Regions from separate parts of the Micromonospora globosa genome, predicted to be linked through region 1. Evidence: riboswitches for the same ligand, from Rfam matches in the RefSeq annotation. Region 1 holds a riboswitch; each other region holds the start of a gene.
What was found. Region 1 has a riboswitch for cyclic di-AMP ahead of IF06_RS0114400 (C39 family peptidase). Riboswitches for the same ligand answer to the same signal wherever they lie in the genome.
Positions count from the first base shown of each region.

Region 2: another riboswitch for cyclic di-AMP. It lies ahead of IF06_RS0120380 (coiled-coil domain-containing protein); the one in region 1 lies ahead of IF06_RS0114400 (C39 family peptidase).
Region 3: another riboswitch for cyclic di-AMP. It lies ahead of IF06_RS0121965 (transglycosylase family protein); the one in region 1 lies ahead of IF06_RS0114400 (C39 family peptidase).
Region 4: another riboswitch for cyclic di-AMP. It lies ahead of IF06_RS0114770 (coiled-coil domain-containing protein); the one in region 1 lies ahead of IF06_RS0114400 (C39 family peptidase).

Region 1 is NZ_JNZR01000013.1:91,952-99,214, forward strand. Features, by position in the region: gene IF06_RS0114395 (copper resistance CopC/CopD family protein) at 1-827, opposite strand, end outside; cyclic di-AMP (ydaO/yuaA leader) riboswitch at 1,822-1,962, shown strand; gene IF06_RS0114400 (C39 family peptidase) at 2,172-2,972, shown strand; gene IF06_RS34330 (zinc ribbon domain-containing protein) at 3,390-3,725, opposite strand; gene IF06_RS34335 (hypothetical protein) at 3,737-4,201, shown strand; gene IF06_RS0114410 (hypothetical protein) at 4,415-4,846, shown strand; gene IF06_RS33120 (cation transporter) at 5,006-5,233, shown strand; gene ccsB (c-type cytochrome biogenesis protein CcsB) at 5,302-6,231, shown strand; gene IF06_RS0114425 (hypothetical protein) at 6,246-6,788, opposite strand; gene IF06_RS0114430 (hypothetical protein) at 6,860-7,263, shown strand, end outside.
Region 2 is NZ_JNZR01000022.1:55,790-63,052, forward strand. Features, by position in the region: gene IF06_RS0120350 (heavy metal translocating P-type ATPase) at 1-1,548, opposite strand, end outside; gene IF06_RS0120355 (hypothetical protein) at 1,566-2,546, opposite strand; gene IF06_RS0120360 (heavy-metal-associated domain-containing protein) at 2,582-2,788, opposite strand; gene IF06_RS0120365 (metal-sensitive transcriptional regulator) at 2,869-3,168, shown strand; gene IF06_RS0120370 (SHOCT domain-containing protein) at 3,295-3,504, shown strand; gene IF06_RS0120375 (YibE/F family protein) at 3,669-4,943, shown strand; cyclic di-AMP (ydaO/yuaA leader) riboswitch at 5,098-5,229, shown strand; gene IF06_RS0120380 (coiled-coil domain-containing protein) at 5,233-6,261, shown strand; gene IF06_RS0120385 (carbonic anhydrase) at 6,321-6,974, opposite strand; gene IF06_RS0120390 (helix-turn-helix transcriptional regulator) at 7,142-7,263, shown strand, end outside.
Region 3 is NZ_JNZR01000025.1:76,307-83,569, forward strand. Features, by position in the region: gene IF06_RS0121950 (transglycosylase domain-containing protein) at 1-830, shown strand, start outside; gene IF06_RS0121955 (M4 family metallopeptidase) at 1,243-3,306, shown strand; gene IF06_RS0121960 (YbaB/EbfC family nucleoid-associated protein) at 3,404-3,853, opposite strand; gene IF06_RS0121965 (transglycosylase family protein) at 4,042-4,701, opposite strand; cyclic di-AMP (ydaO/yuaA leader) riboswitch at 4,700-4,871, opposite strand; gene IF06_RS0121970 (LLM class flavin-dependent oxidoreductase) at 5,017-6,579, shown strand; gene IF06_RS0121975 (winged helix-turn-helix transcriptional regulator) at 6,626-7,102, shown strand; gene IF06_RS0121980 (SDR family oxidoreductase) at 7,134-7,263, shown strand, end outside.
Region 4 is NZ_JNZR01000014.1:27,787-35,049, reverse strand. Features, by position in the region: gene IF06_RS0114800 (DsbA family protein) at 1-88, opposite strand, end outside; gene IF06_RS0114795 (redoxin domain-containing protein) at 85-582, opposite strand; gene IF06_RS0114790 (BON domain-containing protein) at 641-1,315, opposite strand; gene IF06_RS0114785 (hypothetical protein) at 1,476-1,880, opposite strand; gene IF06_RS0114780 (STAS domain-containing protein) at 2,299-2,658, shown strand; gene IF06_RS0114775 (SRPBCC family protein) at 2,762-3,214, shown strand; gene IF06_RS0114770 (coiled-coil domain-containing protein) at 3,240-4,313, opposite strand; cyclic di-AMP (ydaO/yuaA leader) riboswitch at 4,318-4,448, opposite strand; gene IF06_RS0114765 (cation diffusion facilitator family transporter) at 4,593-5,507, opposite strand; gene IF06_RS0114760 (HelD family protein) at 5,612-7,263, opposite strand, start outside.

The DNA of each region.
Region 1 (7,263 bases):
GACACGAGCAGACCGGCCGCACCGGTGAGTCGCAGGACCAGGCCGGCGGCCACCGGTGTCTGGCTGAGGGCGGTCACCGACGAGGCGCTGGCCGCCGAGGCGAAGGTGCCCTGCTCGCTGAAGACCGCCGCGAGTGCAACCAGCTCAAAGGCCGCTCCAGCCGCCACCGCCAGCCCCGCCGTCCGCACCCAGATCTGCACCACCCGGATGTCACTGCGTGTGCCGACCAGTGTGGTCAACGCGAAGACAAGACCACCGACACCGAGCAGGATCGCCCCGTAGGAAAGCCAACGCCCGACGGCGCCGACAAACCGCACCGGCGCCTGTTCCGCGTCGGCGGTGTGGCCAACAGCGTGTCCTCCCGCGTGTGCCGACGGCGAAGCCGGGGGCACACCTGGCCCACCATGGCCGGCATGTCCGTGCGGGCTGGCTGTTGCCTGGGGTTTAGCGGCCGTTCCGGGCGTCGGGGGAGGCGAGGCCACCGTAAACGTGATGACACCCGTCAGGGGGTGGGCGTCCGGGGCCGCGACGCTCCATCGCAGCTTGAACGTGCCGGTGGTCAGGCGAGCGGTCGGGTGGACCAGCCACGTTCGGCCTCCGTCGGGCGTGTGGCTGGCGGCCGGTAGGCCGATGCCGTTGCCGTCGGAAAGCTTGAATCCCGCTCCTGTGGGCGTGCCGGCGGCGCTGAGCGTCAGCCGGATCTCCTGGACGGCGCCGTCGATCCGCGCGCCGTCGGCCGGAACGGCCCGGAGCAGCTTGAAATGTGCGGCCGCAGGGGAAGCGAACCCGAGGGCCACGATGAGGGCGGGAAACAGCGCCAGCCACACCCGAATTGCCCAGCGCGCGGCGCGACGTGCTGGCGACTGAGGACATGCGAGACCCGGCGATGCAGCAAGCAAGGTCAGGCCGCCCGGCGACGCCGCTGGAAAGGCACTGTTGATCCTTCCGCCAAGGAGGCGCGGGCCGGTGCCCACACATCGCTCCCACGTGGTGCGGTCGCCATCCTAGGTCAACTACTACCCGCCCTTAGTAGGGGCGGGTCAGCTTCGACGATCCAGAAAGTCAGGTTGGGGGAGAGCGCCAGCATGGTGGCATCGCCGACTCGCAACGGCGACGGACTGCGCCGGGAGTGGTGCGAGGCATTGCCGCGGTCCCGGTCGGCCGTGGTCGGGTCGCTCTGTGGCCCCGCGGTGACGGATTTTGAAGCGGGCCACCGCGATCAGCGCGACGATCATGCTCTCGTACGCGGTTCCCACTTGCTTCGCGCGGCGCGCGCCCAACCGTCGGCAGGGCGGCGATCCGGCCTTACGCCGCCCGCCGGGATTGGGTTGATTTTCGTCGAAGCCACGTCGACATTCGAACGTCGAGCTACCCGCGGTCTGCGCGGGCTGACTGCCGGGTGTCACGAGCGCCGCCAACTTCATCTCCATGAACGCCTGTGCGGTAACGGGGAGCTCGCACTGACTTGTGTCTGCGCGCGGCCTCGGCCCGTACCACCACTACCGCCGCTGCTGCCGGCCCGGGTTTGCTGAATTGTGACTGAAATTGGTGTGGGGCTACGTACGGCCGCCCAGGAAACGGCCATTCGGGTGAGTATGCGGCGATCGGCCAAGCAATTGAGCGCCAACAGCATTCCGATGTCCGGTTACGTCCCGAGGGTTCCGCTATAACTGCTCGTCCCATTGAGTGGCATGAGTAACTGGAGGTTCCGATCAGAGTAGCGATGTTCGAGGCTTATGCAGGTGGGAGCCCTTGGCATACGACGTACCCACCGGTAATGTCGGCGCGTCCGGTGCGGTTTCCGATCGCAAGTGGCGACGCCGCTCCGACCCGCCTAATCGTGATCTCATGAACCGGGGACCCAGGCAACACCGGGGTGAATCCGCGAGCCACGGCCCGCGGTAGGGCGTACTTCCCGCCCGAATCCGTCAGCTAACCCGGTAGGCGGCCACGGAAGGAGTGCCAGCCTCGTGCGAAACACCTCCCGATACTCCCCACGCCTCCACGGCATCGCGGTGCCGACACTCGCCTGACTGTGAGTCCCGGCAACTGCCCCCCAGCCCGGCCCACCGGGCGCTCCCCATCCCCGCGGCACCCCGCCCAGTCACAACGTGCGTGAGTTCCTCCGCGCGTCGGGCCGGCCTGTGCCGCTCCAGCCCGTGGAGGAACACATGAAGCACCACATGAAGCGTCAGCTGCGGCGTCTTGTGACCGAGCGCCCGTACAAGATCATCGCCGGCTCCGCCGCGGCGCTCGTGCTCGCCAGCGGCGTCGGCACGGCGCTGGCCGCCACCGATCACAACGCGCCCGTCCGCCAGGGGAACACCGCCGCCGGGCTGGCTCCGCGGCTCGGTGATGTCGCCACCCGCGGCGAGGCTCGCGTCGCCGCCGAGCCGTCGCCGTCAGCGAAGGACAGGGCCACGACCGACCCGGACGTGACCAAGAAGGCGAGGCCGAAGCCTCCGTCGACCAAGGTCCTCGACCACACCTACGAGGCGCAGACTGCCTACTGGAACTGCGGCCCGGCCGCTGTGCGCAACGCGCTCAGCGCGAGCGGCGTCGAGACCACCCAGGACGCGATGGTCGCCCCGCTGAACGCTGGCGAGAACGGCACCAACTCGGCGGAGGACACCACTCGCGGGCTCAACCAGATGGTCAAGGGCAACCCGTACCGGACGCACATGATCCCGGGCCAGGCCGCGACGCCGGCGCAGATCGACCAGCTCCAGGCCGACGTGGTCACCGCCATCACCGACGGCCGTGCCGTGGTCGCCAACACCGTCGGCTCCGCGACCGATACAGACGGCGGCTGGCACTCCTTCCCCGGCGGCCACTACATCGCCGTGGTCGGATATAAGGACGACGGCCGGACGGTGCGGATCGCCGACTCCGCCGACCCGAACATGGCCGCCTACTGGATGACCACCATCGACCTGGCGAACTGGATGGCCACCCGCGGCTACTCCGCCTGATCCCATCTCCGGCCCTCGGGCACCGGCTCGTTCGAGCCGGTGCCCGTCGCCTTTCGGTTCGCGCCCAGTAGCAGGCAGGACGGCACGTCGTGCGCCCTCTGGTATGGCTCAGCCGATCATCTTGTGCGGTCAGGTTAGGTGCCGCCCGACGCGGCGGGCAGGGGCGAACACGTACAGGTCCAGCATGCCGGGTGGGTTGGCCAGGCCGGGGCCGCCGGCGCGAAATCCGAACCAGCCCCTCTGTGGACTTTGGTGCGTCACCGATAACGGCATGACGCCGACACGGGAAACTCCATAGTGCCGCTCGCTGCTATAGGATTACGGCATGAGCACCCATGCTGAGCATGGGTGCCGTGACTTTGTGTCCGAATCCCTCGGACACAACATCTCCACATATTGATCATGGGTTGAACGGGCTCACTTGCCTGAGGCTCCTGTGGTCGGTGTACATCGTTCCTGATCGCAGATGATGCTGATCTTGTTTCTGTGCAGGAGCGCGGCCAGGTCATGCGGGTTCTGGGCGTCGCTGGCGAGGCCGGGATGTCCCATCAGTCGCGCGATGATGTGGTCTTCCCTGAGGTAGAGCATCTTGCGTCGGCCGTTGGTGGGCTGTTGGGTGCTGGTGTGGCCTTGGCGGCATCGGTAGCCCGGACGCTGGTTGATCCAGTGGGATTCCAGTCTTCGGCCGCATGGTGCGCAGCGCAGCAGGCCGGTGAACAGGTAGCGGCGGGCAGTCCCGTCGTGGCTGGCCACAACTGCACACCGTGCTGTTCGAGCAGGGGTGCCAGGTGCTGCAGCTGGTTGGCGGAGAATGCTCGTTCGTATTCGCCGACCACGATCGCGTCGAACCCACGGTGCGGATCGGGGAGCGCGGCCAGCAGCGCGGCGGCCTGCGGACGCTGCCGCCAGCCGCGGCGGCGCGAGCAGCCGGCATCGAAGTACTCGGCGACGATCAGCCCGTGACCGGCGACGAGTTCGCTGGCGCAGTCCCGCTGCCAGTGCCGGGACGTCACCCGGTCTTGATGCTCGATGGTCGACATCCGGCCGTAGAACGCAAACCGCAGACCACCCTGCCGCCGGACGCGCGGCTGCGCGCCGGCGTGCGGCTGGCTGTTGAGCCATCGGGTCATGGGATCCGCGGGATCGTCACTCTGGTGGTCCGACACGCCAACATTTCTACGAAGGATCTTCATGGTCGAGTCGGACAAAAAGTCCGCTGCGCTGGATGAAGGGCTGTCGGGCCGGAGCCGGTGGTAGCCGCCCGAACAAGGCGGTCCAGCTACGACCGCCCGATGCAGGCCGCGCCGACGAGTGGCCCACGGGACTTTCGAACGCGACGTGGTGACGCAGTGGTTCGCCGACCTTGAGATAAGCATCCGGGGCAGGACGGGAACCCGCACCCGCACGACGGCTGCGGCCGTGGAGTGTCGTAGTCTGCGCTGGTGACGTGGGACGGTCCGGCTGGTGCGATGCGCGGCTACCGCGCTGTCGCGGTGGCGGTCGTCGTCGCTGCGGTTCTGGTCCTGCACGCGCTGCAGTGCGCTAGGGGTCTGGACACTGCGACACCTTCGGCGGCTGCCAGTTCCACGACCTCCCTCGCTTCCTACGACGCGTCTGCGGCCCTGAACAGCCTCGCTGATGCCCTCGCCTCCGCCGATCCGGAGGCGACTGACGGGCATCATGCGCCGGCAGATGGCGGGAGCGTGGCCGTGACGGCCTGCCTGCTGTTGCTGGTGATCGGCGGCGCTGTCGTACTGGGGGCATTCCAGCGCTGGGTCCGCCGGCTACCTGTTGGCCGGGGGCTGCGTCACCGGCCGGTGAGCCGGCCTGTGACGGTCCGGCTGCTGTCACTGTTGTGCGTGTCGCGGGTGTAGAACCGGTTTGCGGTTGTGAGCCCGTGGCGGTCCACGCGTCCTGATACGTGGCCGGCTGAGTAGCCGTCGCGGGCCTTCGTTCCTGCCGAGTCTGCCAAACGTGGTCCTGGCCAGTCGGCCAGCAAGCTCGGCTGTCCCTTCGTCGGGTCTGAGGATGCCGTGAACGACACCGTCACTTACATGCTGGCCGTGCGCGGGTTGTGCTGCGACCGTGCGGAGAGCGCAGTACGGCGAATTTTGGAAGATCTGCCGGGGGTGCATCGGGCGCACGTGTCCGCAGCAGCGGGCCGCGCGGTGGTGGACGCCGACCCGGTCGTCGTCACCGCTCCCGTGCTGACCGCGGCGCTCGCCGCGTCCGGCTATCCGTCCCGGCTGGAATCGCTCTGATCTCCGGCCCGCCCGCCGCCTCCTGATCGGGGCGTGCGGTAGCGGGTTGACTCATTCGTGGAGAGTCGATGGCTGCTCTATCTGACAATCTGTTCACTCTTGCTCTCCTCGGCCACCTCACGGCCGTGATCGCCTTTGCCGCGGCCCAGGTGGCACCGCGGCGGGTTGCCGTACCGGTTCCTGCGACGGTGCCTGCGGCTGCCGTCCCGACGATGGCTGCCGTGTCGCGCCGGGTTGCCATCGGGCGCGTCGTCGGCCTGGGCGCGGTCGGGGCGGCCGCGGCGGCGCAGGCCGGCAGCCTGGTCGCCCGGGCGGCCGCGGCGGGGCGCGTGCCGTGGGGAAACATGTACGAGTTCATCGTGGCGGTGACCCTGGTCGGGGTGCTCGCCTGGCTGGTCCTGGCGGTCCGGCGCCCCGCGTTGCGGCCACTGGGCCTGTACGTCGCGGTGTGCGCGTTGGTGCTGCTCGCCGCGGCGGGCCTGCACGTGTACACGCCGGCGGGTCCGCTGGTACCGGCGTTGCAGTCGGTGTGGCTGGCGGTGCACGTCAGCGCCGCCGCAATCGCGTCCGGGTTGTTCCTGATCGGGTTCGTCGCTGCCGTGGCCCTGCTGCTACGGGCGCGTTATGAGCGACGGGGCACGCCGAGATCGGGGGATCTGCGTGACACCTTGGCGGCGCGGCTGCCCGCGATGGCGGTGTGGCGGCGGCTGTCGTTCCGGATGCACGGGGCGGGCTTCCTGGTGTGGACCTTCGCGGTGATGGCCGGAGCGGTGTGGGCGGAGGCGGCGTGGGGCCGCTTCTGGGGCTGGGACCCGAAGGAGACGTGGGCGTTCATCTCCTGGGTGGTGTATGCGGCCTACCTGCACGCGAACGCGACCGCGAGTGTGCGGGCCACCACCGCGGCGTGGGTGGCGGTGGTGGGCTGGGCGACGATGATGTTCAACCTGTTCGCGGTGAACCTGGTGATCTCTGGTCTGCACTCCTACGCGGGGGCCTGAGCCGTGGTCAGCCGCTACTTGACGGGGTTTGCGCCGCGGCCCGCGGCGGTTGTCGCACCTGCGTGCGGCGCGGAGCTCTCCTCGTCGTGCGGCGCGGCGGCGGCCGAGAGCAGCCGGGCGAACAGCTGGGCGGTGCGGGCGCCGGTCATGCCGGTGCCCGTGAACCGGTGGGTCACCCCGTTGACGTGTTCGATCGTGACGGTGATGCCGCCGTTGGCCTGCTCACTGCGGGCCGCGCTGATGTCCCGTACGTGGATGGCGGAGCCGGGGTGGCGCTCGGCGCGCCAGAGCAGCACTGCGGCGACGGCTGCACCGATGCCGCCGGCGATGATCAGGCCGACTGTCGCGGCGGTGGCCCACAGGCCGACGGCCGGGCCGATCGCGTGGCCGACACCGATGGAGATGGCAGCGAGGCCGAGGCCGAGCATCACCGCTCCGGCGGACCAGTGCAGCAGCCTCCGCCAGCGGGTGGCGGCGGGGGTGATCCACACCGTGGTGTCGTCGGAGCGGAGGCTGGCGGTCTCGCCGGAGTCGAGCGCAACGGGGAACACCTTCACGCCGCTACCGTACGTCACGCAGAGAGAGGGCGGACAACATGCCTGGCTTCCCGAGCGGCTATCGTCGGGGCGTGTCGCCCTGGCTTCGTCCCCGCTGGCTCGTTGGCCACGTGCTCGTCGGTGTGGTCGCGGTGGTGTTCCTGCGGCTGGGCTGGTGGCAGTGGCAACACGCGCGGCAGGGCAACACCCTCAGCTACGGGTACGCGTTGCAGTGGCCGCTTTTTGCCGCCTTCGGGGTCTTCTTCTGGGTCAAGGTGGTGCGCGAGCGGTTGAGCCACGCCGACGTCCGACGGCAGGGGGGCAGGCCGCAGGCAGCGGTGCCGTCGCTGGGTCACAGCTGGCGCTTCGAGCGCAGCGACCCGGACGGCGCGGCGCCGGCGCGGATGACGCCCGCCGCTGTGACGCAGACCGACGCCCAGGATCCGCAGGTGGCCGCCTACGAGGACATGCTGCGGTGGCTCAACGACGACCCCCG
Region 2 (7,263 bases), on a different contig from region 1:
GCCGGTCACGCCCAGCCCTTCGGCGTTGGCGAACTCGCCGACCGGAGGCAGCGGTCCGGCCTCGGCCGCGGCTTCGGCGACGGCCCGCGCGATCGGGTGCTCGGAGGCGGCCTCCAGCGCGCCGGCCACCCGGAGCAGTTCGTCGGCGTCCTCGCCGTCGGCGGGCAGCACCTCGGCCAGCGCCATCCGGCCGGTGGTGACGGTGCCGGTCTTGTCCAGCACCACTGTGTCGACCCGGCGGGTGGACTCCAGCACCTCCGGCCCCTTGATCAGCACGCCGAGCTGCGCGCCGCGCCCGGTGCCGACGAGCAGCGCGGTCGGGGTGGCCAGGCCGAGCGCGCACGGGCAGGCGATGATCAGGACGGCCACCGCGGCGGTGAACGCGGCGGTCGGCCCGGAGCCGGTGCCGAGCCACCAGCCGAGCGTGCCGGCGGCCAGCGCGATCACGATCGGCACGAAGACGCCGGAGATCCGGTCGGCGAGCCGCTGCACCGCCGCCTTGCCGGTCTGTGCCTGCTCCACGAGTCGCGCCATCTGGGCGAGCTGGGTGTCCCCGCCGACCCGGGTGGCGCGGACCACCAGGCGGCCGCCCGCGTTCACCGTGGCACCGACCACGGCGTCGCCCTGGCCCACCTCGACCGGCACCGACTCGCCGGTGAGCATGCTGGCGTCGACTGCGGACGTACCCTCCTCGACCACACCGTCCGTGGCGATCTTCTCGCCGGGCCGTACCACGAACCGGTCCCCGACCGCGAGCCGGCCGACCGGGATCCGGGTCTCCTGCCCGTCGCGCAGCACCGCCACGTCCTTGGCGCCGAGTTCGAGCAGGGCGCGCAGCGCCGACCCGGCGGTGCGCTTGGAGCGCGCCTCGAAGTACCGCCCGGCCAGGATGAACACGGTCACCCCGGCGGCGGCCTCCAGGTAGATGTTGCCGGCACCGTCGCCGCGGGTGATGTCGAGGCTGAACGGGTGCTTCATCCCGGGCATGCCGGCGTCGCCGAGGAACAGCGCCCAGAGCGACCAGCCGAACGCGGCCAGCGTGCCGAGCGAGACGAGCGTGTCCATGGTCGCCGCGCCGTGCCGCAGGTTGATCAGCGCGGCGCGGTGGAACGGCAGCCCGCCCCAGACCACCACCGGGGCGGCCAGGGTGAGCGAGGCCCACTGCCAGTAGTCGAACTGCCAGGCCGGAACCATGGCGAGCACGATCACCGGCAGGGTGAGCACGGCGGAGACCCAGAGCCGGGTTCGTGCGGTGCGCAGCTCGTCCACCGGCTCCCCGGCCGCTGCCGCCTCCGCCTGCTCGGGCGGCGGCGGCACCACAGCGGTGTAGCCGGTCTTCTCGACGGTGGCGATCAGGTCGGCCGGCGCGATGTCGTCGGCGTACCGGACGGTGGCCTTCTCGGTGGCGTAGTTCACCGTCGCCTCGACGCCGTCCATCCGGTTGAGCTTCTTCTCGATCCGGGCGGCGCAGGACGCGCAGGTCATCCCGCCGATCGCCAGTTCGATCAGGTTCGGCGCGGTGGGCAGCGCCTTTCCCGTGGCAGTCATCGCGGCACCTCCGGCGCTCAACTGTGCCCGTGACCCGGGGTGCCGTGTCCGGCGTCCGGGGTCGGTGCGGTGGTGGGTGCCGGCGCGGTGGGCACCGGCGCGGTCCGGTCGCCGGCCAGGACGGTGAACTCGGCGGTGTGCACCGCGTCGCCGTGCCGGAAGTCCAGGTAGAGACGGTACGCCCCGGCCGAGGGCACCTCGGCGGCGAACGTGATCGCGGGACCGGCAGGTGTCCGCCCGTCGCCGGGCGTGCCCTCCGGGTGCACGTGCAGGTACGCCAGGTCGCCCTGCCGCAGCGCCACCAGGTGCCCGTACGCGCCGAGGTAGGGCGCAAGGTCGGTGACCGGCCGCCCGTCACGGCTGACGGAGAGCGTGAGCCGGCTGGTGCGGCCCGGCTCCGGCGTGCCGGTCAGGGTGACCGTGTAGCCGTCGACGGTGGTGCTGGTCGCCGGCGCCGGCAGCGGCCGGGCGGTCAGCTCACCGGGGACCGTGACGTCCAGGCCGAGCGTCAGCGGCTCGCCGCCTTCGGGGGTGAAGTCGGCGAACGCCCGCCAGACGCCGGGACCGCCGAGCGGTGAGGCGACCCGCCAGGTGCCGTCGCCGGCCATCTCCGGGTGGACGTGCCGGAACCCGGACAGGTCCCGGCGGGCGACGATCAGGTGCATGCGCTTGTCGTGGGCCACCTCGAAGCGGGTGACCGGGGCGCCGTCCGGGCCGGTGATCCGGAAGGCGAACTGCCCGGCCGGGGCGCCGGCGGGCTGGAACGTGTAGCCGCGCTCGGAGACGAGCAGCCCGCCGGGCAGGTGCGCGGAGGCGCCGCCCGCCTGGCTCTCGTCACCGTGGCCGGTGTCGCCGGCCCCGTGGTCGCTGTCGGTGTCGTCGTGTCGGGTCTCGGCGGCCGGGGCGACGGGATCGGCCAGGTTGCCGATCCCGTACGCCGCGCCGAACACCGCCACGAGGCCGAGCGCGAAGCCGCTGAGCTTCGTCGCCGTGTTCATGGTGTCTCCTCGGTTTCGCGGGTCCGCCGGACCCGTCACGCACCGACGAGGTCGTAACCGGCCTCGTCGACCGCCGCGCGGACCGCGTCCACGTCCAGCGGGTTCTGACTGGTGACGGTGACCCGGCCGCCGGCCAGGTCGACCTGGACGTCGGTGACGCCCGGAAGTGCGCTCAGCTCGGTGCTCACCGAGTTGACGCAGTGCCCGCAGGTCATGCCGTTCACCTGGTAGGTGGTCTCCATCTCGCCCTCCGATCTGATACCCCCCAGGGGTACGTCCCGAACGTTAGCATACCCCCGAGGGGTACGCTATCCTCGGTTTCATGACCGCGCCGTCCAGCCCGACCCGGGGCTACACCGCCAGCAAGGACCAACTCCTCGCCCGGCTCCGCCGGATCGAGGGCCAGGTCCGTGGCATCGAGAAGATGGTCGAGGACGACCGTTACTGCATCGACGTGCTGACCCAGATCTCGGCCATCCAGGCGGCGCTGGACAAGGTCGGCCTGGGCCTGCTCGACGGCCACGCCCGGCACTGCATGCACGAGGGCGCCGCCGAGGGCCGGGCCGACGAGATGGCGACCGAGATGATGGCCGCCGTCGGGCGCCTGATGAAGCGCGGCTGAGCGGGGACCTCCGGCCCTCGGAACCAGGGCACATCGACCCGTGCCGACGCGCCCGGGCGGACGTACCGTCGAAGTGGCGGGCAGGCCGGACCGGCGGACCCGCGGCGACGGACGGAGGGCGGCCCGATGATGTGGCAGAGCCCGATGATGGGCTGGATGTGGATCTGGTCCCTGCTGGTGCTCGGGGTGCTGGCGGGGCTCGTCTGGGCGGCCGTGCGGTGGACCGGCCCGCAGTATCTGGGCCCGACGACGGCCCGGCGCATCCTGGACGAGCGGTACGCCCGCGGCGAGATCGACGAGGACGAGTACCGGCGGCGCCGGGCGGGCCTGGCCTGACCCGAGCGGGGCGCGCGTCACCGGTCGCGCCGCCCGGGAGCGGCCGGCCGGGCTGCCTACCATGGCCGGGCGACGACCCGGACGTGGTCGACACGTCCGCGCCGACCGGGTGACCAGACCGGTCCGGCGGACCAGGCGTCGCCGCGACCGTTGGGAGAGACGCCATGGGTGCCGACCACACCCGCCCCGCACCCGCCGCGCCGCCGGGCGTACGACGGCTGCTCGTCGCCGTGGTGGTGCCGCTGTTCGCGCTCACAGTGATCGCGGCGCTGGTGCTCTGGCCCGGGCAGGACCGGGAGCCGGTCGGCGGCGCTGACGTCCCCCGCTACCACGGCACCGTGACCCGGGTGGTCACCGAGCCCTGCCCGCCGACCCCGGAGGCCCCGGAGGGCGGGGGTGGCCCCTGCGGCACGGTGACGGTCACCGCCGAGCAGGGCCCGGACGCGGGCCGGCAGGTCGAGACGCCGATCCCGGCCGGGCCGGGCGCACCCCGGGTCGCAGTCGGCGACGAGGTCGTCCTGGTCGAGCTGACCGACCCGGCCGACCCGGCGGTGAAGTCCTACAACATCGCCGAGCACCAGCGCGGCACGCCGCTGATCTGGCTGATGGTGCTGTTCGCCGCCGCGATCGTGGCGTTCGGCCGGTGGCGCGGGCTCGCCGCGCTCGGCGGCCTGGTGGCCAGCTTCGCCATCCTCCTCGGCTTCGTGCTGCCGGGCATCGGTGCCGGCCAGCCGCCGCTGCTGGTCGCGATCGTTGGCGCCGCGTTGATCATGTTCGTGGTGCTCTACCTGACCCACGGGATCACCGCGCAGACGTCGGTCGCGGTGCTCGGCACGCTCGGCAGCCTGGTGGTCACCGGCGTGCTCGGCCTGCTCGCCACGTCCGCCACCCACCTGACCGGCTTCGGCAGCGAGGACGCCACCACGCTGTCCATGTTCCAGGGCGACGTGGACCTGCACGGGCTGCTGCTGGCCGGCATCATCATCGGCTCGCTGGGCGTGCTGGACGACGTCACAGTCACCCAGGCGGCCACCGTCACCGAACTGGCGCACGCCAACCCCGGGCTGTCCCGGCGGCAGCTCTACCGGGCGGCGACCCGGGTCGGCCGGGCCCACATCGCGTCCACCGTCAACACCATCGTGCTGGCGTACGCGGGCGCCTCGCTGCCGCTGCTGCTCCTCCTGGTTGCCGACTCCCGCCCGGTGAGTGAGATCCTCACCAGCGAGTTCCTCGCCCAGGAGATCGTCCGCAGCGCGGTGGCGACGCTCGGCCTGATCGCCGCCGTACCGCTGACGACCGGACTGGCCGCGATCGTGACCACCGCCGGGCGGCGCTCGCGCGGCGCGGAGCCGGCGCCACCCGCGGCCCGGCCGCCGGCCGGACGCGACGACGCGCTGGAGGCCCTGGGCGGCGGGAAGAGTACGGAGGCCGCATGGTGACACTCCGCAGCGTGACCATCGATTTCAAACGCGACGCTGGTCACGGTGCGCCACGGCGAAATCTCGCTATTGGTCGGCTTCCGGACGTAGATCCTCAGGAGTGCTGTCAGGTAACCTCGCTGCCGGTCACCGCCGAAGGCGCGCACCGGCGCCAGCGGTGCCGCCGCCCAATCGCCTGCGGGCGAACCGGGGAACCAGGTACATGGGGTGAATCCGCGACAGCGGTAGGGGCCACTTCCGTCCCGAACCCGTCAGCTAACCCGGTCGGCGGCCGACGGAAGGGAACACTGTGACGGCACCCCTGCGCCGCTGGCTGACACCCGTGGTGGCCGTACTGGCCTCGCTGGCCGTGCTGGCCGGGCCGACCCCGGCGACCGCGGCCCCCACCGCGGCGGCCCCCGGCAACCCCTCGGGACACGAGGAGGACGGCGAACCGCCGCTCATCACCGAGGCGATCGACGCCGCCAACCGGGCCTTCCTCCAGGCCAAGGCGAAACTCGCCAAGTCCCAGGACCGCCAGCGGCGGCTCGCGGCCGAGGTGAAGACGGCACAGGCCGAGCTCGAAGCGCTCAGCCCGCAGGTCAACCAGCTCGCTGCCCAGTCCTACCGGACCGGCCGGATGGGCGCGATGGCGATGCTGCTGGAGAGCAACTCACCCGACTCGTTCGTCCGCCGGGTCAACGCCCTGGACGAGCTGAACCTCCTCAACGCGCAGCGCCTGGCAGCCATCAACGCGGTCAAGACCCGCGCCGAGCAGGCCAAGATCGCGCTCGACGCCGAGGTGCGCGAGCAGGAGAAGCAGAAGAACGCGATGGAGCGCGAGAAGGTGCAGGCCGAGCGCGCGCTGAAGCTCGTCGGCGGTCTCGGCTTCACCGGCGGCCTGGTCTCCGCCACCTCACCGGTCGCCAAGATCGGCCCCGGCCGCACCGCCGACGGCGGGTGGAAGGCGGAGTCGTGCAGCGAGGACGACCCGACCACCTCGGGCTGCGTCACGCCGCGCACGCTGCACGCGTACAAGGAGGTCCGGCGCGCCGGCTTCAAGCGCTTCGTGGGCTGCTACCGGCCCGGCGGGCCGTGGGAGCACCCCAAGGGCAAGGCGTGCGACTGGTCGCTCCAGAACAGCGGCTTCGCGCCCTGGCACAACAACGACACCCGCCGGTACGGCAACGAGGTGGCCGCCTTCCTCATCCGCAACGCCGATCGGCTGGGCATCTACTACGTCATCTGGAACCGGCAGATCTGGTTCCCGGCCACCGGCTGGAGTTCGTACAGCGGACCCTCGAACCACACCGACCACGTCCACATGTCGATGCTCTGACCCGGACACCACGAGAAGGGGCCGCCCTCGGGCGGCCCCTTCTTCGTCGTCCGTGCGTATCAGCCGGCCAGCGCCGGGTCGGCGGGCGCGGCCGGGGCGGGCAGCGGGGCCGGGGCCTGCGCCACGGTCCGCACCTCGCCACCGGCGAGCCGGTACGACATGCCCACCACCGTGCACCGCCCGGCGGCCACCCGCTCGGCCAGCACGGCGGACCGGGCCAGCAGCGTCTCCACGGTCTGCGCGATGTGGACGTCGACGATGCCGTCGAGGTCCTCGACCCCCTGGCGGGCGGCGCGCAGCAGGCTCGGCGAGACCGCGTCCACCACAGCGCCCAGGTGCCCGGCCGGGGCGGCGCCGGTCCGGACCCCCTCCCGGGCGGCCTGGACCGCGCCGCACGAGTCGTGCCCGAGCACCACCACGAGCGGCGTGCCCAGCACGGTGACGGCGTACTCGACGCTGCCGAGCACCTCCGGCCCGGCGGTGTGCCCGGCGGTACGTACCACGAAGAGGTCACCGAGACCGCGGTCGAAGATGATCTCGGCGGCGAGCCGCGAGTCGGAGCAGCCGACGATCACCGCGAACGGGTGCTGGCCGTCGGCCACAGCCGCCCGGTGCCCGGCGTCCTGATTCGGATGCTGCGGGACGCCCGTGACGAACCGGTGATTACCGGCACGCAGCTCGGTCAGTGCCTGCTCCGGGGTGCTCGGCGTCATGTCCCTCACCTCGTCTACCTGGGGAACCACCAGGCCGAACGGCCTCGCGACCCACGGTCACACGCACCTGGGGGCACGTCAAGATTCGTGATACGCATTTCATACTTTCCCGTCGGCGCCCCGCCCCGGACCGCGCCGATTCGGCAGGTGGCGGACGTGGCCATAGCATGACCACCATGGCGACCACACCAGTTGAGGACGGGAGCCGCCGTAACTGGACCTTCCTCACCAACCACGGCCACGTGCTGCTGGCGATCGCGCGCAACCCCACCGCCCGGCTGCGGGACGT
Region 3 (7,263 bases), on a different contig from region 1:
TCGAGACCGCGCGGCAGGCCGGCGTGGAGTCGATGTGGGAGACGGTGCGGGGCAATCCCCGGCCGCAGCGCGTCGACCTGCGCAGCGACCCGGCCGACGAGGTGGCGAAGCGGTTCTCCACCGAGGTCGGGATCGGGCAGTACGGCATCACCGTGCAGGACCACGCGAACGGGATGGCGACGTTCGCGGCCGGCGGCAAGCGTGCCGACGCGCACTTCGTCCGGTCGGTGACCAAGGACGACGAGGAGGTGTGGACCGAGCAGCTGCGGACGACGGACCTGGGCCTGGACCGGGAGGCGATCGACCAGCTCGACTGGACGCTGCGCCGGGTGCGGGCCGCCGAGCTGGGCAACGGCTGGGACTCCGCCGGCAAGACCGGCACGTGGCAGGCGGGGCAGAGCACCACGCAGAACGTGCACACCTGGATGGTCGGCTGGACCGGCGCGCTCGCCTCGGCCGTCTGGCTGGGCACCACCGACGGCAAGCCGCTGCGGACGAAGGGCGGCAGCTACGAGGTGTACGGCTCGACCGGCGCCGCGCCGATCTGGCGGCAGTTCATGACCCGGGCCACCGCGGCCATGAAGCTCGACCCGGGCAAGTACCGCTTCGGTGAGCCGGCGTTCCCCGGCGAGACCCCGGAGCCGACCCGGTCGGCGCCACCGCCGCCGACCACCGCCGCGCCGACGCCCTCGGAGTCGCCGAGTCCGAGCCCTTCCTCGTCGAGCCCGAGCCCGGGCCCGACCGGTCGGCCGACGTCACGGCCGACGCTGACGCCGTCGCTTCCACCGCTGCCCACCGTGTCGCCGACGCGTACCCGCGGCCCGCGCTGACCCGTCCGGGCGGCGGATCGGCCGCCGCCCGGCCGCGCGCACGGCGGCCTCGCGTCTATGCGCGCCATTCGCACACAGCGGCAACGTCCGCAATTTGCACGCCCGCCCATCCACAGTCGGCGATATTCGCCCTGATCAGGGCCTATTGAAGATCATGGTTGCCTGAATCGACGCGCGCGGCGACACGCCCGACTGTCAGCCGTTGCCCAGGTCACCCATTGCTCCGGGCTCGGGCGGCGTGTGATTGTGCACCAGCGAGCCGCCGACCCCCGGCGACTCGCGACGGTCGATCTGTCGACCCGGAGCCACGCCGGCAGCTCCGGTGACCGGCCGTCACCCTGCCTCGCACCACCGCGCCGCCCGTCCCCACCGGGCTCCGTGCGGCGCGCCTGTAGAACAGGAGCAAACCCCCGTGAAACTCTCACCTCGCTTCGCCGCGCTCACCGGCGCGGCCGCGGCCGGCATCCTCGCTGCCGGCACCGCCGCGGCCGTGCAGGCCGCGCCACCCGGGCCCGCCGCCCCGGACCCGGCCCAGGCCCGCGCGACCGCCGCCGACTCGGCCCGTGCCCTGGTCGCGAACCGTCCCGCCTACCTGCAGGCCGGCTCCGACGACGCGTTCGTCCAGAAGCCGGTCATCTCCTCCGAGGGCACCCAGTACGTGCCCTACGAGCGCACCTACAAGGGCCTGCCGGTGGTCGGCGGCGACTTCGTGCTCGCCACGGACGCGGCCGGCAACCTGAAGTACGCCTCGGTCGCCCAGCAGCGGCCCATCGGCGCGCTGGCCACCACGCCCGCGCTGACCCGGGACGCCGCCGCGAAGACGGCGCGCGCCCAGCTCACGACCGTGAACGCGGTCGAGGGCACCACGCTCGTGGTCTACACGCTCGGCGCCGCACCGGCGCTGGCCTGGGAGACCACGGTACGCGGCACCGGCGCGGACGGCCCCAGCCGGCTCACCGTCGACGTCGACGCCCGCACCGGCGCGGTCCTGCGCAAGCAGGAGCACGTGGTGCGCGGCACCGGCACCGGCGCCTGGAACGGGCCCAGCCCGCTGACGCTCAACACCACCCAGTCGGGCTCGACGTACACCATGAAGGACCCGACCGTCACGAACCTGAGCTGCCAGGACGCGGCGAACAACACCACGTTCAGCGGCTCCGACGACGTCTGGGGCAACGGCACCGCCACCAACAAGGAGACCGGCTGCGTGGACGCGTTGTTCTCCGCGCAGACCGAGCACAAGATGCTCGCCCAGTGGCTGGGCCGCAACGGCGCCAACGGCAACGGCGGCTACTGGCCGATCCGGGTGGGCCTCAACGACCAGAACGCCTACTACGACGGCAGCCAGGTGCAGATCGGCAAGAACACCGCCGGTCAGTGGATCAGCTCGCTGGACGTGGTGGCGCACGAGATCGGCCACGGCATCGACGACAACACCCCCGGCGGCATCTCCGGCGGCGGCACGCAGGAGTTCGTGGCTGACACGTTCGGCGCGGCCACCGAGTGGTTCGCCAACGAGCCGTCCAGCTACGACGCGCCCGACTTCCTGGTCGGCGAGAAGATCAACCTGGTCGGCTCCGGCCCGATCCGCAACATGTACAACCCGTCGGCGCTCGGCGACCCGAACTGCTACTCCAGCAGCATCCCGTCGACCGAGGTGCACGCCGCGGCCGGCCCGGGCAACCACTGGTTCTACCTGCTCGCCAACGGCAGCAGCCCGACCAACGGGCAGCCGTCCAGCTCGACCTGCAACGGCAGCAGCGTGACCGGCCTGGGCATCCAGAAGGCCATGAAGATCATGTACAACGGCATGCTGCTGAAGACCTCGTCCTCGTCGTACCTGAAGTACCGCACCTGGACGCTGCAGGCGGCGAAGAACCTCTACCCGGGCAGCTGCGCGGAGTTCAACACGGTCAAGGCGGCCTGGGACGCGGTGAGCGTGCCGGCCCAGTCCGGTGACCCGACCTGCGCCGGCGGCACCCCGACGCCCACCCCGAGCACCACGACCACCCCGCCGTCGGGCGGCTGCTCCGGCAACAAGCTCGCCAACCCGGGCTTCGAGTCCGGCAACGTGAGCTGGAGCGCCTCGTCCGGCGTCATCACCACCGCCAGCGGCCAGGCCGCGCACGGCGGCTCGTACAAGGCGTGGCTGGACGGGTACGGCTCGTCGCACACCGACACGCTCAGCCAGTCGGTGACGATCCCGGCCGGCTGCCGGGCGACGTTGAGCTTCTGGCTGCACATCGACAGCGCGGAGTCGACCACCAGCACCGCGTACGACAAGCTCACCGTCAAGGCGGGCAGCACCACGCTGGCCACGTACTCCAACCTGAACAAGGCCACCGGCTACGTGCAGCGGTCCTTCGACATCTCGTCGCTCGCAGGCACCACGGCGACCATCTCGTTCAGCGGCGTGGAGGACAGCTCGTTGCAGACGTCCTTCGTCGTCGACGACACCGCGGTCACCCTGAGCTGACCGTGGCGTGCGCGGCCGGTCGTCGTCCTCCCGGCGGCCGGCCGCCTCGCCGTGTCCGGACCGGCGTCCCGCCGTGTCGGGCGGCCGTTTCGCCGTGTCAGGCCCGGCGCGCGCCCTGGGACGCGGTGCCGCGGTCGCGGTGGATCCGCGCGGCCGCCTCGTGCATCGCGCGGCCGAACAGCTCGGCCTGGTCGCCCATGCTGCCGAGCCGGGCGGCGAGCGCGTCGGCGTCGGCCCGCGCCGACGCGCTGACCCGGGCGTCCAGCTCGGACAGCGCGGCGTTGGCGGCGGTGACGAAGTGTCCGCAGAGGACGTCGAGGGGCTCGCCGGCCAGTTCCGGGTCGATCGTCACGGAATCCAGCCGGCCACCCTGGACGGCGACCGCGCGGACCCGGCCGCCGGCGGCCGTGCCCTCGGCGCGCAGCAGGTCGCCGGGCTCGCCGTCGGCGTGCGCCGAGGCCCGGGAGCGCATCGCGGTGAGCGCCTGCTGCGTGCGGGTCAGCAGCTCGTCGATGCTCGCGGCCGCCGAGAACGGGTCGTTGGTCATATCCGCGCTTTCTTCACGTCTTAGCCGAGCATCGTGACCCTAGCAACCGGCTCCGACGAATCGCGGTCACCACCGTTGCGGACCGTCTCCCGGACGCCGGGAGCAGGCCGGACACCGTCGACGCGGCGTGTCGCGGACGGGGCGAACGCCCGACCGGGTCGCCCCGGCCGGGCGTTCTCGGACCGCTGTCAGCGCAGCCGCAGCCGCTGACCGGGGAAGATCAGGCCGGGGTCGTCGCCGACCACTGCGCGGTTGCGCTCGTGCAGGGCGCGCCAGCCGCCGTCGACGCGCTGCGTCACGGCGATCTCCGACAGCGTGTCCCCACGCCGGACCAGGTACGTCCCGGCGCCGGACGACGGCTGCGGCGCCACCGTCGTCGTGGCGCGCTCGGGCGCGGCCCTGCGGGTGGCCGCCCGCTCCGGCGCGGCCTCGCGCGTGGCGGCCCGCTTCGGGGCCGCCTTTGTGGTGGCCCGCTCGGACCGGGTCGCCGCGCTCGCCGAGCCGCCCTTCTTGCCGCAGACCGGCCACGCGCCGATGCCCTGGCCGCGCCGCACCTTCTCCGCGACGGCGATCTGCTCGGACCGGCTGGCCAGGTCGGCGCGGGCGGCGTACTTCTTGCCGCCGTAGCCGTTCCAGGTGGCGCGGGAGAACTGGAGCCCGCCGTAGTAGCCGTTACCGGTGTTGATCTTCCAGTTGCCGCCCGACTCGCAGCGCGCGACCGCGTCCCAGTTGACGCCTGCGCTGGCCGGAGCGGCCGGGCCGAACAGGGTCGCGGCGCCGACGGCGGCGCCGGCCAGGACCGCTCCGAGGGCGGTACGGCGGCTTCGGGCTGAGTATTCAGTTGCCATGTGGATTCCTCCACGCCGACGAGGTGAGCTGTCGGGTTCGGGCCGAGGAGCCCGGCCGCCGGTGGCGGCTTCACCCCGAGGTGACGATGCACCGTGGAACGTGTGGTTCCCCCGCTCCCGCGCGAGGTCCGGTTACCGGGGACGGCGGCGGGATTTGGCGTTTCCGGCCCGTGGTGTCCGCGTCTGCGAACGAAACCGACGCTAGGAGCGATTTGCGACGATCGTCCACTTCTTGTGACGCTCTTCACCCGGCCGGGCTACCGGCGGCGGCGCTACGGTGGCAGGGCCAGGCAAGATCACGGGAGGGCTTGACGGATGACCGATCACGGACACGAGCTGACCTTCGGCGGCTTCATCACCCCCGCCGCCGGGCAGCCCGACCAGGTCGTGGCGCTGGCCCGGCTGTGCGAGCAGGTCGGGCTGGACCTGGTCACGTTCCAGGACCATCCCTACCAGCCGGGCTTCCTGGACACCTGGACGCTGATGTCCTACGTGGCCGCGGCGACCGAACGCATCCGCCTGGCCGGAAACGTCCTCAACCTGCCGTTGCGCCAGCCGGTGGTGCTGGCCCGCAGCGTCGCCAGCCTGGACCTGCTCACCGGCGGCCGGGTCGAGCTGGGACTCGGCGCGGGCGCGTTCTGGGACGCGATCGAGGCGGCGGGCGGGCGGCGCCTGTCCCCCGGCGCCGCCGTCGACGCCCTCGACGAGGCGATCCGGGTGATCCGCGAGGTCTGGGACACCGGCAGCCGCGGCATGATCCGTGTCGACGGCGAGCACTACCGGGTGGTCGGCGCCAAGCGCGGCCCGGCGCCCGCGCATCCGGTCGGCATCTGGGTCGGCGCGTACAAGCCGCGCATGCTGCGCCTGGTCGGCCGCGCCGCGGACGGCTGGCTGCCGTCCCTGTCGTACCTGCCGAAGGGCCCCGACGAGCTGCCCGCCCTGAACGCGCTCGTGGACGAGGGCGCCCGGGCCGCCGGGCGCGACCCGGGCGCGATCCGCCGCATGCTCAACGTGACCGGCACGTTCGCCCGCTCGTCGGCCGGCTTTCTGGCCGGGCCGCCGGAGCAGTGGGTGGAGGAGCTGGCCGGGCTCACCCTGGAGCACGGCATCACCACGTTCATCCTCGGCAGCGACGAGCCGCGCGCGATCCAGATCTTCGGCCAGGAGGTGGCGCCCGCGGTCCGGGAGCTGGTCGCCGCCGAGCGCGCCACGCCCGCCGGCGGCGCCCGGGAGGCCGCCGACGAGCCGACCACCGCCGGCGGCCCGAGCACGCTCGGCGTCACCCCCACCCCCGACCCGGGGGTACGCCTGAGCGCACGCCGCCCGTGGGACGAGTCCACCCGCCCGAGCGCCCCGCCGCCGCCGGCCGGACAGGTCTACCCGGCCCGGGGACAGGCCGCCGGGCAGCACCTGGTGGACGTGCACGACCATCTGCGCCAGGAACTGGCCCAGGTGCGCGACCTGCTGGAACAGGTCAAGCAGGGCTCGGTCTCGCCGGGCCGGGCGCGGGCGGCGCTCAACGAGATGACCATGCGGCAGAACAACTGGACGCTCGGGGCGTACTGCGCGGCCTACTGCACGATGGTCACCCAGCACCACGGGCTGGAGGACGCCTCGGTCTTCCCGCACCTGCGCCGCTCAGAGGCCGGGCTGGCCGCGGTGCTGGACCGCCTCGAGGAGGAGCACGTGGTGATCCACGGGGTGGTGGAGAGCGTCGACCGGGCGCTCGTGGAGCTGGTCCGGCGGCCCGGCGACTTCACGCAGCTCCAGGAGGCGGTGGACCTGCTCACCGACACGCTGCTGTCGCACCTGTCGTACGAGGAGCACCAGATCGTCGAGCCGCTGGCCCGGCACGGGTTCTTCCCCGGCCAGCTGTGAGGTAGCTGACTTCTGATTCCCTAAGTCAGGGGGTACCGTCGACGCCATGACGGACCTCCTTGCGCAGCGTGACTCCTGGTCCACCGCCAACTGCTCGATCGCCCGGGCGCTGGAGGTGGTCGGCAACCGCACCACGCTGCTCCTGCTGCGGGAGGCGTCGTTCGGCACCCGCCGCTTCGACGACTTCGCCCGGCGGGTCGGCGTCAGCGAGCCGGTGGCCGCCGCACGCCTCAAGCAGCTCGTCGCCGACGGGCTGCTCGACCGGCGTCCCTACCGGGAGCCCGGGCAGCGCACCCGCGACGAGTACGTGCTCACTGCGAAGGGAAGCGACCTGATCCCGGTGCTCGTCGCGCTGCGGCAGTGGGGCGACACGTACGCCGCCGACGAGGCGGGCCCGGCGGTGCGGGTGGCCCACGAGGAGTGCGGCGCCGCGGTGCACGCCCGGCTGCGCTGCGGCGCGGGGCACGACGTACCCCCCGGCGAGCTGGCCGTCCTGCCCGGTCCGGGCCTGCTGTCCGCCTGACCCCTCCCTTCTCCACACCTCGGAGCGAGACATGAAGATCGCTGGAAGCACCGCCCTGGTCACCGGCGCCAACCGCGGCTTCGGCCGGCACCTGGCCGCCGAACTCGTCGCACGCGGCGCCACCGTCTGGGCCGGCGCCCGCAACCCGGACACCGTGGACC
Region 4 (7,263 bases), on a different contig from region 1:
CCGGCGCGTCCACCGGCCCGCGGACATGGTCGCGTTCGGTCACCGGGATCCGCAGCCGCGCGGTGGTGACCTGAAGGGGCGTGGTCATCCGGTACTCACCCGCCGATCCGCGTCCAGCTGTTCCAGTGCGTCGAGGATCCCGTCCACGCCCGGGTTCACCTCGGGCGGGGACAGATGGCTCCAGGCCACCCGGCCGTCCGGGTCGAGGACCACGAGTGCCCGGTCCGACTGCCCGTGCGGCGCGTACGCGCCGTACCGGCGCGACACCTCGCCCTTGGGCTCGAAGTCGGCGAGCAGCGGGAACCGGATACCCCGGCTCTCGGCGAACGCCCGGTGCGAGTCGACGCTGTCCACCGAGATGCCCAGCAGCACCGCGTCGTACCGCTCCAGCTCGGGCAGGGCGGCCTGGTACAGGGTCATCTGCTCGCCGCACACAGGTGACCAGTCCGCCGGGTAGAAGGCCAGCACCACGGGACGGCCCCGGAACTGCCCGGGGCCCACCTCCCGTCCGTCCGGCGCCGCCGGGAGCGTGAACCCGGGCGCGGCCCGCCCGGGTGTGATCAGCCCGTTCGGATCACTCATGCCTCCCACCATGGCCGCGGCCCGGGTGAGGCGGGCTCACCCGGGCGGGGTGGTTCCGTCAGCGCACGGCGAGGTGGTTGCGCACCTCCCGGATGCCCGGGGCGTTCCACACCACCCGCTCGATCTCCTCGCGCTCGCCTGCGGAGTGGACCTGCCCGTCCAGCAGCACCGTGTCGCCGTGCACCCGCACGTCGACCTGCTCGGCCTCGGTGGCGGCGTTGCGGGCCAGCGCATCCACGATCCGCTCGGCCAGGTCACCGCCGTCGGCGCGCACGGCGGGGCGTACCGCGATGCCGTTGCTCACCCCGCACACGCCGGTGAGCCGGGCGACCGAGCGTTCGGCGGCCCGCCGTTGGTACTCCCACTCGACCTCGCCGTGCAGCGTGACCCAGCCGTCGGCCACCGTCACCTGCAACGCCTCGATCGGCACGAACGCGTCCCATTCCAGCGCCCGTACGGCCGCGACCGCGATCTCCGGGTCCTCCCGCCCGGCCGCGGTGTCGATCCGGACGGCGATGTCGTTGGCGACCGCGCGGACGCGGGCGACCCGGTGCGCGGCCCGCTCGGCGGCCCACTTCTTGGCGTAGCTGTCCACCCGTCCGGTGAGCGTCACCACGCCCTCGGTGACGGTCACCCCGATCTCGTCCGGGCCGACCCGCGGCTCCCAGGTCAGCTCGTCGAGCACGGCGGACTGGATGTCCCGGTCGGTACGCGTGATCGTGTCGGTGGCCATCCGGCTCCCCCTCCCGTCGATGGCGGCGCGGGCACGTGGTCCCGCACCCGCGATCCTGCGCGCGCCCCGGGTGAGCGGGCCTCACCCGGGGCGGGTGAGGCAGCACGACGGCCGCCCCCGGGAGTCCCGGGAGCGGCCGTCGTCGTGGCGTACCGGCGGGTCAGCCGTCCAGGCCGGCCGGCGAGTTCGGCCGGTCCACGTCCACGAACTCGATCTCGTCCGCGGCCCGGTCCCGGCTGCCGGCGGCGCGCGCCGCGGTGCCGGCGGCCCAGCCGATCGCCGCGCCCGCCAGCGCCGCCGCGATCAGCAGCGTCCAGGGCAGGGCGGGCCGGCGGCCGGCGAGCGCGTCGAAGGCGAGGGACGCCCGGCGGCGTGCCTCGTCGGCGGCGGAGCCGACCAGGTCGGTGGCGTCGTCGGCCAGGCCGGAGGAGCTGCGGCGGGCGGTCCGGGTGGCGTCGCGCACGCTGTCACCGGCGGAACCGGCGGCGGAGAGCAGGTTCTGCCACGCCTGGTCGGCGACCCGCTCGGCCTTGCCCCGGCGGTCCAGCAGGTTGGATCCGAACATCGTTCTACCTCCTCGGGTGCCGAAGGCCGGCGGCCACTTCGGACTCCGGTGTCCATCCGGCGGGTTCACTGTCTCGGGCAGTGCCCCACCGGGGCGCGTGGCAAACCACGCCGTGGTTCCCGGCCGTGAGCAGCGAACGGGACGAACCACCCGAACGCGCCGGGACCGGTGCCGACGGGACGTGCGTGCGCCCGCTACCCTGGTCGGCGGATCGGCGGGCCCGCCCGGTCGCATGGTTGGCCGCGACCCGCCATACAGGGGAAACTGGAACCCGGAGGTCCGGATTGGGTACGCCCAGGTGTGCCCAGTTCGCGAATTGCTCATCCCGGGGGGTGGCGACCGGGCCGTTGGAGGAATACTCTCGGTCGCGGCCCGCGTACTGATGAGGCGCCCGTCATGGGCGAGTGGAGGTGCTCGCGTGAGCCTGTCGATCGTGAAGTCGGTGCGGCCGGGTGGTGTCGTCCAGATCGCGCCCCGTGGGGAGATCGACGTCGACACCGCGTACGAGGTGCGGGAAGCGATCGCCGAAGTGCTCGCCAAGGGCCGTCCCTCGCGAATCGAGCTGAACATGCGGCTCGTCACGTTCATCGACTCGGTCGGCATCAGCGCCATGGTCGCCGGCTTCCAGACCTGCGAGGTCAGCGGCGTCAAGCTCGTGGTCACCGAGCCGAGCCGGTTCGTGCACCGGCAGCTCTGGGTGACCGGCCTGCTCGGCCTGTTCGGCGCGCCCGAGCCGTGGTTCGCCGACGACACCCCCGAGGTGCTGCCCGGCGCCTGAGCGCGCCGTTCACACCCCCTGCAGCCAGGGGACTTTCTACCCGTTGCCAGTCCGGCGTCGGTACGGGACGATCGTCGCGACGCACGACGGCGAGGGGGCCCGCTTGCAGAGCAGCGACAGCTTCAGCTACACCGTGCAGGCCCGGTGCACCCGGGCCGAAGCGGTGGCGCTACTGGGTGACCTGAGTCGCCAGGGCGAGCTGCATCCGCTGATCGTCCGGGTCCGGAAGCTGCCGGCCCGGCCGGGCGCGCTGGCCAGCTACGCGATCACCGACCGGCTGCAACTCGGCCCGCTGCACTTCCCGGTCACGTACCAGGCGGACGTGCTGATCGCCGGCGAGGACGAGGTCGTCACAGTGGCGCGTCAGCAGCCCGCGACGACGGTCCGCAACCACACCCGGCTGCGCGACGAGCCGGACGGCACGGTACGCATCGACGTGGAGATCACGCTCACCGCTCCGGCGCCACTGTTCGGGTACGCGTTCCGCCAGGCCCGGGCGGCTCACCTGGGCCTGGCGGCTCGTCTCGGAGCGACCCTGGAGGGCCGGCCGGCCTGATCCGGCCGGCCCTCTCGGGGCGCGCTCAGTACACCGACAGGTGCACGTGGTTGGTGTGGTCGCTGGACGGGTCGCCGTTGCCGCCGCTGTACGACTTCCACCCGCTGCTGGGCAGCCAGATCTGCTTGAACCAGATCACGTAGAGCACGGCGAGCGGGTCGGCGTTGCGCACGAAGTACGCGGCCAGGTTGTTGCCGTACGTCCGGTCACCGCCGGTGGCCACGCCGCCGAAGCCGTTCTTCTGCGCGGCGAAGTCGCAGGCCCGCCCCTTCGGGTGCTCACCCGAGCCGCTGGGCCGGTGGCACGAGACGTACCGGGTGAAGCCCGCCGCCTTGGCCTGTTGCAGCGCGTGCAGCGTGCGCGGGGTGATGCAGCCGTTCGCCGGGGTCGGGTCGTTGACGCTGCACGACTCCGACGGCCAGGAGCCGTCCGAGTTGCGCGGTGCCGGCTTCGCGTTCTTGCTGGAGGTGCCCTGGACGCTGCCACCGCCGCTGCTGCTGCGCGAGGCCCGGTCGTTCGCCACCTCCAGGGCGCGCTCGGCCTGCTCCTTGCGCTTGGCCATCACCGTCACCTGCTTGCGCTGCTCGCGGATCTCTCCGTCGAGCTGGGCGCGGGTGCGGGTGGCCTCGTCCCGGGTGGTGATCAGGTCGCGCAGCGTACGGTCCTCGTGCGCGGCGACCTGCTCCAGCGCGGCGGCCCGGTCCATGAAGCCCTCCGGGCTGCTGCTGCCGAGCAGCGCCCCGGCGGTCCCCAGACGGCCGTTGCGGTACGCCACGGCGGCGATCTCGCCGACCTTGGCGTCGCGTACGGCCAGCTCGGCGCCGACCGTCTTGAGTTGTTCGTTCAGCTGCTTCTGGCGGCTCACCGACCGGTTCAGCGCGGCTTTCGCCTCCAGCCAGCCCTTGCTGGCCGCGTCGAGCTGGGCACGCAGTTCGGGCGTGCCACCCTCGTCGTCGCCGGGCGCTGCGGCGAGCAGGCCGGTCGCCGGCGCCGCCGAGGCGGGGGAGACCGGAACGGTCGCGACGCCGAGGGTCAGCGTCGCGACGAGCAGGGCCGCCAACCGGGCGGCCGTCCGTCGTACAGGTGCCACTGGGGGCATTCACACGTCCTTCCGTCAACGCCGACCGGGTTAGCTGACGGGTTCGGGACGGAAGATCCCTACCGCTGACGCGGATGCACCCCACGTACGTGGTTCCCCGGCTCGTCCCTGCGGACGATTAGGCGACGGCCGCCCCACCGGGGCCGGGTGGCGCCCGCGGGTGCGGCCGCGACCGAGACTACCGGCGCTGCCCGGGCACGGCTCCGTGGAGCAGTGCCACTAGGCGGGGCAAAACCGGCATAAGACTACATTAGCCACAGCGATTTAAGTGTGTCCTAATCACCACTCGGTCTGTCCGCACACTCCGGCCGACGCTCCGGGTTCGACCTGCAACGTGGCGTGATCGATGGAGAAGTCCTCGTGCAGGGCGGCCCGCGCGGCGGCCAGCACCACGCCCGGGTCCACGCCCGGGTCGGTGGTCAGGTGCGCCGAGGCCACCTCCATGCCCGAGGTGAGCGTCCAGACGTGCAGGTCGTGCACCTCGGCCACGCCGGGTACGGCGGCCAGCCGGTCGTGCACGGCGGTGACCTGGAGGTGCTCCGGCGCGGCCTGCACCAGGATGCGCAGCGCGGCCCGGCCGAGCCGCCAGGTGCGCGGCAGGATGAACAGGCCGATCCCGACGGCGACCAGCGGGTCCGCCCACCACCAGTCGGTCGCCGCGATGACCAGCGCGGCGGCGATCACGCCGAGTGAGCCGAGCAGGTCGCCGAGCACCTCCAGGTACGCCCCGCGCAGGTTGATGCTCTCCTTCGACCCGGCGCGCAGCAGCGCGAACGCGACGATGTTGGCGAGCAGGCCGAGCACCGCCACCACGAGCATCGGGCCGGCCAGCACCTCCGGCGGCTCGCCGAACCGGCGTACCGCCTCGACCAGGACGTAGACGGCGACGGCGCCGAGCAGCACGGCGTTGGCGAGGGCGGCGAGCACCTCCAGCCGGTAGAGCCCGAACGTGCGCTGCGGGTCGGTGCCGGCGCGGCGGGTCGCGGTGATCGCCGCGAGGGCCATGCCGATGCCGAGGACGTCGGTGAACATGTGCCCGGCGTCGGAGAGCAGCGCCAGCGAGCCGGTCGTGAAGGCGGCCACCGCCTCGACCACCATCAGGGCGGCGAGCAGCGCGAAGGCGGCCCAGAGGCGGCCCCGGTGGCGGTGCGCCGCGTTGGTCACCGCGCCGCTGTGGTCATGACCTGCACCCACGCCAACACCCTTCCTGCCCCGTACCGGCCAGGCCCAATGTATGTTCACATCGCTATGTATGCAACTGAACGATGGGTGACAGCCGGGTCACGGTCGGGTGTCCGTCAGGAGGGGTCGAGCGTGGTGAGACGCTGGGTGGCCCGGGACAGCGCCACGTAGAGCGTGCGCACGCCCGAACCGGGGTCGGCCCGGATCTCGCTCGGCGCCACCAGCACCACGCCGTCGTACTCCATGCCCTTGGCCTGGAGGCTGGTCACCACCTGGAGCCGGCCCGCGCCGAGCCCGCCCAGCCAGCCGGCCACCTCGTCCCGGCGCGGCACCGGCGTGATCACGCCGACGGTGCCCTCCACCTGCGCGAGCAGCGCCTCGGCCGCCTCGACGGTGGCCGCCGGCAGGTCGGCGGCGGGCACCGTGCGCTCGACCGGCGGCACGCCCGTGGACCGCACCGCGTCGGGCAGCGGCAGATCCGGGTAGAGCCGGCGGATCTCCGCCGCCGCCACCGCGAAGATCTCCGCCGAGTTGCGGTAGTTGGTGGTCAGCTCGTAGCGGTGCCGCTTGCGCCGGCCCAGCGCCTGGTCCCGGGCCCGGTCCAGCTCCTGCGGGTCGCCGGTCCAGGCGGTCTGCGCCGGGTCACCGACCACCGTCCAGGACGCCAGCCGCCCGCGCCGGCCGACCATCCGCCACTGCATCGGCGAGACGTCCTGCGACTCGTCCACCACCACGTGCGCGTAGTCGCGGTAGTCGTCCGGACGCTCCCGCGCCGCCGCGCGGGCGGCGCGCTGCCGATCGGCGTACGTGCTCAGCTCGCGCACGCCACCGGCGAGCTGGTACGGGTCGCGCTTGGGGCGGGCCCGCCGCACCGGCTTGCCGAGCAGCGCGTCCAGCTCGTCCAGCAGCGCGATGTCGGCCACCGTCAGCCCTTCGGTCGCGAGGCTCCGGTACGCGTCGCCGAGCAGCCGGATCTCCGCCGAGGAGAGGATCCCACCGGCGTAGCGGCGCAGCCGGTCCGGGCGGGCCAGCCAGTCCAGCACGTGCCTCGGGTGCAGCCGGGGCCACCAGGCCTTGAGGAACTCGCGGAACTCCGGCCGCTCGATGATCTCGTCCTCGAACGCGGGCTGCTCCGGCAGGCGGCCCACCCGCAGCGTGCGGGCCTGCGCGTAGAGCGCGGCGAGCACCGCGTCGAACGCCGCCCGGCGTACCTCGTTGCGGCGCGCCCCACGGGCCAGCGTCCGGTTCCGGATCGCGTCCAGCGCGGGGCGTTCCAGGCGCAGCAGCTCGCCCCGGTAGAGCAGGCGCAGCTCGGCGGGGGAGTCCGGCACCGCGTCGCGTACCGCGCGTTCCAGCACCCGGCGCATCCGCAGCGAACCCTTCACCGCCGCCACGTCCGGCGGGTCGGTCCGGGACGCGGACAGGCCGGGGAACAGCGAGCCCAGCGAGTGCAGCGTGGCGGTCTCCTCGCCCAGCGACGGCAGCACCGAGGCGATGTACTCGACGAACACGCCGGACGGGCCGACCACCAGGATGCCGCCGCCGGCGTACCGGGCCCGGTCGGAGTAGAGCAGGTACGCGGCCCGGTGCAGCGCCACCGCCGTCTTCCCGGTACCGGGGCCGCCGGAGACGATCGTGACGCCGTTGCCGGGGGAACGGATCGCCTCGTCCTGCTCGCGCTGGATGGTGGCGACGATGTCGCGCATGCCCCGGCCGGTGGCCCGGGACAGCGTGGCAAGCAGCGCCCCGTCACCGACCACCGCCATGT